Regions from separate parts of the Ureibacillus sp. FSL E2-3493 genome, predicted to be linked through region 2. Evidence: a T-box and tRNA genes for the amino acid it is inferred to sense, from the RefSeq annotation. Region 2 holds a T-box; the other holds one or more tRNA genes.
What was found. The T-box of region 2 lies ahead of tyrS (tyrosine--tRNA ligase). A T-box ahead of a tRNA ligase gene usually reads a tRNA of that ligase, here a tRNA-Tyr.
Positions count from the first base shown of each region.

Region 1 (4,563 bases), 2.4 Mb from region 2:
CAATTCAAAAAAATACAGAAAAAGCCTTTTTGGCTAGAAATAATGATAATGAAACTGCAGGTGAACGAATTGGTAAATACCATTTACAGATTTCATTGTGGAGCGGTTTAGGGATTATTCTTACTGGTTACTTAATTGATTTCTTAACCATTGCAAGTCTATTCTATTTAATTTCTTTTGTTTATATCATAGCCTCTTTCGTCATTATTAAGCGGGAGAGGATTTGAAACAGTTCTAATTTTCATCGTTCACAAGGATTATACTAATGGTTTGGGTCTTTCCGAATACTCTTGATAGGATATAATTTTAAGACGTGCTAGAGAGTCTGGACCTTTAAACCATTGGTATAATGCTTAGAAAATAAAAAGGATAAAAGACAAATAAATCGATTTCAACATAAATAAGGGATTGTAAAACCTTCGTATAGAAAATCCTTTTTCCTAGAAGCTTACCTTTACCGTATTCTTCATTTCTTTTTAAAATAATTCTTTTAACTAAAATAACTTATCTATTTTTATTAATAATTGTAAGTAACAATTCTCTTGTTTTTTCAAAACTGATAAGTTCTCTATGAAAGTTTGAATAATTAGCTAATGAATCTTTTAAAAAGTAATAGTTCGGGTAAAGTGAAAAAAAGTCTTTATGTAGAATTTGCCTTTGATATTTAGGAATTTTCTTATTTGCTAGTACATAAGTAGAACTTCCCGCAATAAACATACAAAATTCATTAAAATCAGCAGCCAACCAATTCTCTTCATCGATAATACCCACGAAATCTTTTTCAATTAGTTCAATATCTTCGTATGGGAATCCATTCGATAATTCTGTATGGTAAAGAATTTCTAGTTTACTCAATAAATCACTTTGCATGTCTTCCCATCCTATCTCTTTAAGCTTTTCAACTATCTCCTCTAAAAGCTGCATATTTTCATTATAAGACAAGCCTTCCTTCATTAAGGAGTAAAACTTGTTATTTTTATTTGAAATTACGTCTAGATCATATTTATCGGTTTACTTAAGAGAAAAGGATTTATGCCTTACCTCTTCCCGATTTCCAAGTGTTTAAAGACAAGGTACACACACAATTTTATGTACACGATATTTTGCTCGGAAGCCTTTTTAAAACAAATAAAAAACGTTTCTTACATAATGTAAGAAACGTTACTTTTACTGCTTTCTCAGTAGCAGTATGATACCGGTGGTCGGGGTCGAACCGACACTCCGTGATGGAACACGATTTTGAGTCGTGCGCGTCTGCCAATTCCGCCACACCGGCATATTAAAAAAAGATAAAAAAAAGATCGGTCATACCGATTAAAATTTTGGAGGCGGCAACCGGATTCGAACCGGTGATAAGGGTGTTGCAGACCCGTGCCTTACCACTTGGCTATGCCGCCATAACTTTTTGGAGCGGAAGACGGGGTTCGAACCCGCGACCCCCACCTTGGCAAGGTGGTGTTCTACCGCTGAACTACTTCCGCAAAATGGCTGGGGTACCAGGATTCGAACCTGGGCATGACGGAATCAAAATCCGTTGCCTTACCGCTTGGCTATACCCCAAAAATATAATGTAGATAGTAATTCTAAGTTTATATGGGGCGACTGATGGGAATCGAACCCACGAATGCCGGAACCACAATCCGGTGCGTTAACCACTTCGCCACAATCGCCATAATTATATTTATGTTCAATTTCTTTATTTTAAAACTTAGAATGGGGCGACTGATGGGAATCGAACCCACGAATGCCGGAACCACAATCCGGTGCGTTAACCACTTCGCCACAATCGCCGTAATAACTAGTTTTAAATTAAAAAATTGGCAGGGGCAGTAGGAATCGAACCCACACCAAAGGTTTTGGAGACCTCTATTCTACCGTTGAACTATGCCCCTATTTTTTTGAAATGGTGGAGGGGGACGGATTCGAACCGCCGAACCCGAAGGAGCGGATTTACAGTCCGCCGCGTTTAGCCACTTCGCTACCCCTCCGAAGAATGGTGCCGGCGAAAGGACTTGAACCCTCAACCTACTGATTACAAGTCAGTTGCTCTACCAATTGAGCTACACCGGCAACATATCTACATGGTGGGTCAGGACGGAATCGAACCGCCGACACTTAGAGCTTCAATCTAATGCTCTACCAACTGAGCTACTGACCCATGTTTTTATTTAAAATGGCGGTCCCGACCGGGATCGAACCGGCGATCTCCTGCGTGACAGGCAGGCATGTTAACCGCTACACCACGGGACCATTTGGTTGCGGGGACAGGATTTGAACCTGTGACCTTCGGGTTATGAGCCCGACGAGCTACCGAACTGCTCCACCCCGCGATAATATTATTATTTTGTTACTTTCATTATACCATAAATTAAATATGGTGGAGGATGACGGGCTCGAACCGCCGACCCCCTGCTTGTAAGGCAGGTGCTCTCCCAGCTGAGCTAATCCTCCAACTGGATTTATAAAATTCAAATGGTGACCCGTACGGGATTCGAACCCGTGTTACCGCCGTGAAAGGGCGGTGTCTTAACCACTTGACCAACGGGCCAATCAATAAGTAATATGGCGGAGAGTAAGGGATTTGAACCCTTGAGACAGTGTTACCCGCCTACACGATTTCCAATCGTGCTCCTTCGGCCTCTCGGACAACTCTCCAAGAAGTATGGCTCCGAAGGTAGGACTCGAACCTACGACCAACCGGTTAACAGCCGGTTGCTCTACCACTGAGCTACTTCGGAATATTTAGATAGCCGCCTAGCAACGTCCTACTCTCGCAGGGGGAAGCCCCCAACTACCATCGGCGCTAAAGAGCTTAACTTCCGTGTTCGGTATGGGAACGGGTGTGACCTCTTTGCCATCATCACTAGACTTAAAACCGAAAGACAAGTATTATTATACCATATTTGAAAGCAATTACAATACTTTTTTTATATTTTTTTGCTTCAAATTTATTATTCTTTCAAAACTGGATAAAGACATTGAATGCATTCAAGATTTGGTTAAGTCCTCGATCGATTAGTATTCGTCAGCTCCATGTGTCACCACACTTCCACCTCGAACCTATCTACCTCATCGTCTTTGAGGGATCTTACTTACTTGCGTAATGGGAAATCTCATCTTGAGGGGGGCTTCATGCTTAGATGCTTTCAGCACTTATCCCGTCCACACATAGCTACCCAGCGATGCCTTTGGCAAGACAACTGGTACACCAGCGGTGTGTCCATCCCGGTCCTCTCGTACTAAGGACAGCTCCTCTCAAATTTCCTACGCCCACGACGGATAGGGACCGAACTGTCTCACGACGTTCTGAACCCAGCTCGCGTACCGCTTTAATGGGCGAACAGCCCAACCCTTGGGACCGACTACAGCCCCAGGATGCGATGAGCCGACATCGAGGTGCCAAACCTCCCCGTCGATGTGGACTCTTGGGGGAGATAAGCCTGTTATCCCCGGGGTAGCTTTTATCCGTTGAGCGATGGCCCTTCCATGCGGAACCACCGGATCACTAAGCCCGTCTTTCGACCCTGCTCGACTTGTAGGTCTCGCAGTCAAGCTCCCTTGTGCCTTTACACTCTACGAATGATTTCCAACCATTCTGAGGGAACCTTTGGGCGCCTCCGTTACCTTTTAGGAGGCGACCGCCCCAGTCAAACTGTCCACCTGACACTGTCTCCTACCCCGCTAAGGGGTATGGGTTAGAATTTCAACACAACCAGGGTAGTATCCCACCGACGCCTCCCTCGAAGCTGGCGCTCCGAGTTCTCTGGCTCCTACCTATCCTGTACAAGTTGTGCCAAAATTCAATATCAGGCTACAGTAAAGCTCCACGGGGTCTTTCCGTCCTGTCGCGGGTAACCTGCATCTTCACAGGTACTATAATTTCACCGAGTCTCTCGTTGAGACAGTGCCCAGATCGTTACGCCTTTCGTGCGGGTCGGAACTTACCCGACAAGGAATTTCGCTACCTTAGGACCGTTATAGTTACGGCCGCCGTTTACTGGGGCTTCAATTCAGAGCTTCGCTTACGCTAACCCCTCCTCTTAACCTTCCAGCACCGGGCAGGCGTCAGCCCCTATACGTCACCTTACGGTTTTGCAGAGACCTGTGTTTTTGCTAAACAGTCGCCTGGGCCTATTCACTGCGGCTCTCTCACGAGAGCACCCCTTCTCCCGAAGTTACGGGGTCATTTTGCCGAGTTCCTTAACGAGAGTTCTCTCGCACACCTTAGGATTCTCTCCTCGACTACCTGTGTCGGTTTGCGGTACGGGCACCTCCCGCCTCGCTAGAGGCTTTTCTTGGCAGCGTGAAATCAGGTACTTCGCTCATAAGAGCTCCCCATCACAGCTTGGCGTATTAGGAAGCGGATTTGCCTACTTCCACGCCTTACTGCTTGGGCGCGCATATCCAACAGCGCGCTTACCTTATCCTACTGCGTCCCCCCATTACTCAAACGGCGGGGAGGTGGTACAGGAATATCAACCTGTTGTCCATCGTCTACGCCTATCGGCCTCGACTTAGGTCCCGACTAACCCTGAGCGGACGAGCCTTCCTCAGGAAACCTTA
Region 1 is NZ_JBBOPK010000001.1:2,890,044-2,894,606, forward strand. It holds gene MHH69_RS14900 (MFS transporter) at 1-227, shown strand, start outside; gene MHH69_RS14905 (YxiJ family protein) at 505-942, opposite strand; tRNA gene MHH69_RS14910 (tRNA-Leu) at 1,194-1,276, opposite strand; tRNA gene MHH69_RS14915 (tRNA-Cys) at 1,324-1,397, opposite strand; tRNA gene MHH69_RS14920 (tRNA-Gly) at 1,407-1,481, opposite strand; tRNA gene MHH69_RS14925 (tRNA-Gln) at 1,486-1,560, opposite strand; tRNA gene MHH69_RS14930 (tRNA-His) at 1,595-1,670, opposite strand; tRNA gene MHH69_RS14935 (tRNA-His) at 1,715-1,790, opposite strand; tRNA gene MHH69_RS14940 (tRNA-Trp) at 1,819-1,892, opposite strand; tRNA gene MHH69_RS14945 (tRNA-Tyr) at 1,905-1,988, opposite strand; tRNA gene MHH69_RS14950 (tRNA-Thr) at 1,995-2,070, opposite strand; tRNA gene MHH69_RS14955 (tRNA-Phe) at 2,083-2,158, opposite strand; tRNA gene MHH69_RS14960 (tRNA-Asp) at 2,175-2,250, opposite strand; tRNA gene MHH69_RS14965 (tRNA-Met) at 2,254-2,330, opposite strand; tRNA gene MHH69_RS14970 (tRNA-Val) at 2,376-2,451, opposite strand; tRNA gene MHH69_RS14975 (tRNA-Glu) at 2,474-2,548, opposite strand; tRNA gene MHH69_RS14980 (tRNA-Ser) at 2,564-2,655, opposite strand; tRNA gene MHH69_RS14985 (tRNA-Asn) at 2,664-2,738, opposite strand; rRNA gene rrf (5S ribosomal RNA) at 2,753-2,868, opposite strand; rRNA gene MHH69_RS14995 (23S ribosomal RNA) at 2,996-4,563, opposite strand, start outside.
Region 1: it encodes a tRNA-Tyr, which carries the amino acid that the T-box ahead of tyrS (tyrosine--tRNA ligase) is inferred to sense. The anticodon was not compared.

Region 2 (4,563 bases):
GAAAAGGATCACCATATATGGGTCAATGTAAAGTGTGAACCTGGAATGCTTGAATTATGGCGACAAGTTTATGATTCTGTAGTTCCAGCATTCCATCTCAATAAAGATCATTGGAACTCGATTATTCTTAATGGAACCATTCCGGAAGAAGAAATTTATAAAATGATAAATGAGAGCTACCATTTAACGAAGGCTAAATAATTTACGTTCTATTATGAACATAAAAAAGCAAAAAGGGCCAATTTTGGATCCCTTTTTGCTATTAAAATCCTATTATAGTCTGTATATTACTAGTCTAAAATTGTCACTTTTACAGTTTGTACACCATAGTCGATTGCATCTTGTTTATCAGGGATAAAGACATCAATTCGATTGCCTTTAATAGCGCCGCCAGTGTCTCCGGCGATTGCTTCTCCATAGCCTTCTACATACACTTTACTACCAAGTGGAATTAGTTCTGGGTCAACGGAAATCACTTTTAAATCTGGATTTTCTAAAAGGTTAATTCCAGTAGCTGTAATACCTGAACATCCTTCACATGTCGCTGTATAAGCCGTTGCTTCCATAATAAATTCTTTTGGAGCTTCCTCTGATGTTGTAGTTTCATCAGCTACAGGAGCTGTTTCTTCGGTAGTATTTTCCGCAGGAGCCTCCTCGTTAGTAGCAGGAGCTGCTTCTTCTTTACTTTTCGTTGAAGTTTCCTCAGTTGTTGCAGGAGTCGTTTCTTCAGTTGTATTTTCTGCAGGAACTTCTTCGTTAGTTACAGGAGCCGTCTCTTCTGTACTTTCTGTAACAACTTCTTCATTAGTAGATGGTGCAGCTGGCTCAGACGCACTTTCTGTCGCTACTTTCTCCTCTGTTACGGGAGCTTTTTCTTCAACTGGATTTTCTTGTGGAACTTGTGAAGAAGAATGATGGCTTTCTCCACCTTTAAAGATGACTAAATTTAAGCCGGGATGAATAATATCCGAATTTAAAGCGTTCCATTCTTTAAGTTGTGAAACGGTTACCCCATGATTTCGAGCAATATCCCATAATGTGTCGCCGTTTTCAACGAAGTATTCTTGGGCAATCGTCAAGATATCCCCAGGGTGAATTAAATCACTATGTAGTTGATTCCATTCTTTAATTTGAGAAACAGTTACTCCATGATGACGAGCAATGTCCCATAATGTATCACCAGATCTTACACCATATTCATTTTGTCTTGGAATCGTTAAGAAATCTCCAGGATGAATCAGGTCAGTTGTAAGATGATTTACTGATTGAATATTTTCTACTGTTGTATTGTTTTCTTGGGCTAAATCCCAAAGGGTGTCTCCCTTTTGCACTGTCACCGTTGCAGCTTGTGCAGTAGCACCTACAGTTAAAGAAAGTGCTGCAACAGGTACAATTGACATCATTTTTTTAAGCATTTATTTATCCTCCATGTTCTTGTTGCTAATTTTTAATAATCCTAACATAGATTTTTCTGACAAAAAGCACAGGGAGGTGTTAATTCGTTTACGTCTATGGCATTTATATTGCAATACTATTAATGAATAATATAGGGGGCATAGCCACATTAAGAGAAAAAAGCCAGTTTGTACCGTTCCAATCGGAATTTACTTTTGTAATATTTCATAATCGTTTTTGGAATGACGGAACATAAAAATCTCTGCAATACGGGAAGGAACATACTGATTTATTATCTATTCTTTATAAATATCTTCCATATAAGTGATAAATCTATCAGCCACTAAACGATTACCTAATAAACAAAAACTTGCTACTCCCCAAATATAGCGATTACGACTATCCACCAATATTTGAATGGGTCATTGAACTTTGCTTACTATCCAAAATTGAAAGAATAACAAATCCAATTATGATGAAAACAAAAAGTTATCTAGATTAATAAATCCAGTTTAATCATCTTTTTGGATAGGAATAATAGGTTCTGATAGACGATTATATAAATGGATGCGTTTTTGAAATCGCAGGGATAAATATGATAAAAAGGATTAATTAATACGCTTCTTTATATAAGAAGAAATTTTTCATGTTGACAAATTGAAATGAATGGATAAAATAAAGAACAATTAATATGTGCATAACGAAGATTTGTTTTCAACATTTCGGAGTATAAGAACAAAGGCTATGAAAAGAATTAGTAGCAATCATGTAAACAGACAGAAAGCGACCGGTTGATGAGAGGAGCACGTTGAACGATTGTGAATACATCTTGGAGCTGTGTACCGAATAGGATTTCCTTAGTAGGCTACGCCGGCTTAGCACCCGTCATCATGTGCGAAAGTATCGTCAAAAGACTGTACTTATGAAGATAAGCAATGTGAGTTGCTTATGAATTAAAGGTGGTAACACGAGATGAATCGTCCTTTTGGTTAATCCAAAAGGGCGTTTTTTTATCCTTTGTTTCTTATAGAACTTGCAATATTAGAAATAATATTCCAAGGAGATGTTCGTATGTTAGTAAAACCTGAAGAACAAATGAAGATCATTATGAAAGGTGTTCATGAAGTAGTCAATAAAGAGGAGTTATTAGGAAAACTAGAAAAGTCCTATCAAACGAAGACTCCGCTTACGATTAAATTAGGATTGGATCCTTCTGCACCGGATATTCATTTAGGCCATGCCGTTGTCTTAAGAAAAATAAAACAAATGCAAGATTTAGGACACCAAGTGGTCATTATTATTGGTGATTTTACAGGTCGAATTGGTGACCCGACAGGCAAAGCAAAAGGACGCGTAGCTCTAAGTGATGAGCAGGTTCAAATTAATGCCCAAACATACTGTGAGCAAATCTTTAAAGTGCTAGATTCAAACAAAACAACGGTCCGTTTTAATAGTGAATGGCTTTCAAAGTTAACCTTTGAAGAAGTTCTTCAATTAGCAGCAACAACTTCGGTTGCGAGAATTTTAGAACGGGATGATTTTCAAAAACGTTATAACAGACAAGTGCCAATTGGCATTCACGAATTTTTTTACCCTTTAATGCAAGCTTATGATTCCGTTGAAATTCAAGTGGATATTGAATTAGGAGGTACCGATCAAACCTTTAACGTTTTAATGGGTCGCACCCTGCAAAAACATTGGGGACTCGAAAAGCAAGTTGCCCTTTTTATGCCACTCCTTGAAGGGCTAGACGGAGTAGAAAAGATGAGTAAAAGTCTGGGGAATTACATTGGTGTCAGCGAACCGGCTGAAGTAATGTTTAAAAAGGTAATGGAAGTACCGGATAAACTGATTCTAAAATACTTTGAGTTAGCCACAGATGAACATCCAGATGAAATTGAAAAAATAAAAAACCTTCTAGAAAATGGCGCCAATCCAAAGGATGTAAAATTAAAATTAGCCAAAATTATTACGAGCTTATACTGGGGCGAAGAAGAGACGAAAAGAGCGATAGCCTATTTTGAAGCAGCTTTTAGCAAGAAAGATATACCTGAAAATATACCAGAGCTACTAATCGAAATAGGTGCAGAGACCATTAAAGACATCATTCCTCAACTAATTGAAAAAGGTTTCATAAAAAGTAAAAGTGAATTTTTACGTCTAATGAAACAAAAGGGTGTTCAACTGAATAAAGAAAAAATTAATGAAGATGACTTAGATCGAGTATTAATGAATGAAGAAGTATTACAAATTGGGAAAAAACGATTTATTCGTTTCATTAAATAAAGGTTAATTAAAAAATCTGCGCCACTCTTACGAAAAAGTGTTTACACTAAACTCGTGAGAGTAGGCAGATTTTTCTTTCTAAAGTCATAGAGACAGAATAACCATATTATAAATTTTCGTTTTGTTGTTTAATTTCGTCCGCACCGATTGAAATATTCACAGCCTCATACTCTTTATGCTTATTTACAGAGTTCTCAATGGCATTTTCTAAGTTAGAATTCGTTTCAATCGTAAATTCCTTCTTTTTTGGTGCCGTTGTAGGGTAATTATCCTTTTTTTCCAAGTTGTATCACTCCTTTATAAAAGTTTTTGCTGGAGTAGATGAACTTATACATATGGCAATTTCAAAAGTAAACGGGCAAACGATTTTACTAGTTATGGTAATTAAAGTTTTACGAAATGGTTATAGTAGCGTTTATGGTTAAAAGAAGAAGAATTCATTTTCAGCAAAAAATTTTATAAAAAATTTTGGAACTCCACTTTTGTACACTATCACCTTCAAAACGAACCATAAAATATGGTGGTAAAGGAGGTGAATGGTATGGGTTGTGGTAATAACGTAGGAGGAGCTTATGATTACTGTAACGATTATGGCAATGTAGGAGGAGCTTATGATTACTGTAACGATTACGGTAATGTAGGAGGAGCTTACGAAGGTAAAGGCAATAGAAAGGAATTTGTCTTAATCGTTGTACTGTTTATCCTATTAATCATTGTAGGTGCTCACTTTGCTAAAAAGAAACATGATGATTGCTAATATTTCCATAGGAATGACAAAATAGGTAGTTTGACTGCCATCTCAAAATATCTATTCAATTAATCCCTTCTTAAAAAAATGTATTTTCCTTTATAAAGCACTCAATATAAGACAGCTAAAGACGA
Region 2 is NZ_JBBOPK010000001.1:521,039-525,601, forward strand. It holds gene MHH69_RS02845 (MmcQ/YjbR family DNA-binding protein) at 1-201, shown strand, start outside; gene MHH69_RS02850 (LysM peptidoglycan-binding and 3D domain-containing protein) at 291-1,415, opposite strand; T-box leader at 2,131-2,383, shown strand; gene tyrS (tyrosine--tRNA ligase) at 2,467-3,681, shown strand; gene MHH69_RS02860 (hypothetical protein) at 3,788-3,964, opposite strand; gene MHH69_RS02865 (YjcZ family sporulation protein) at 4,223-4,438, shown strand.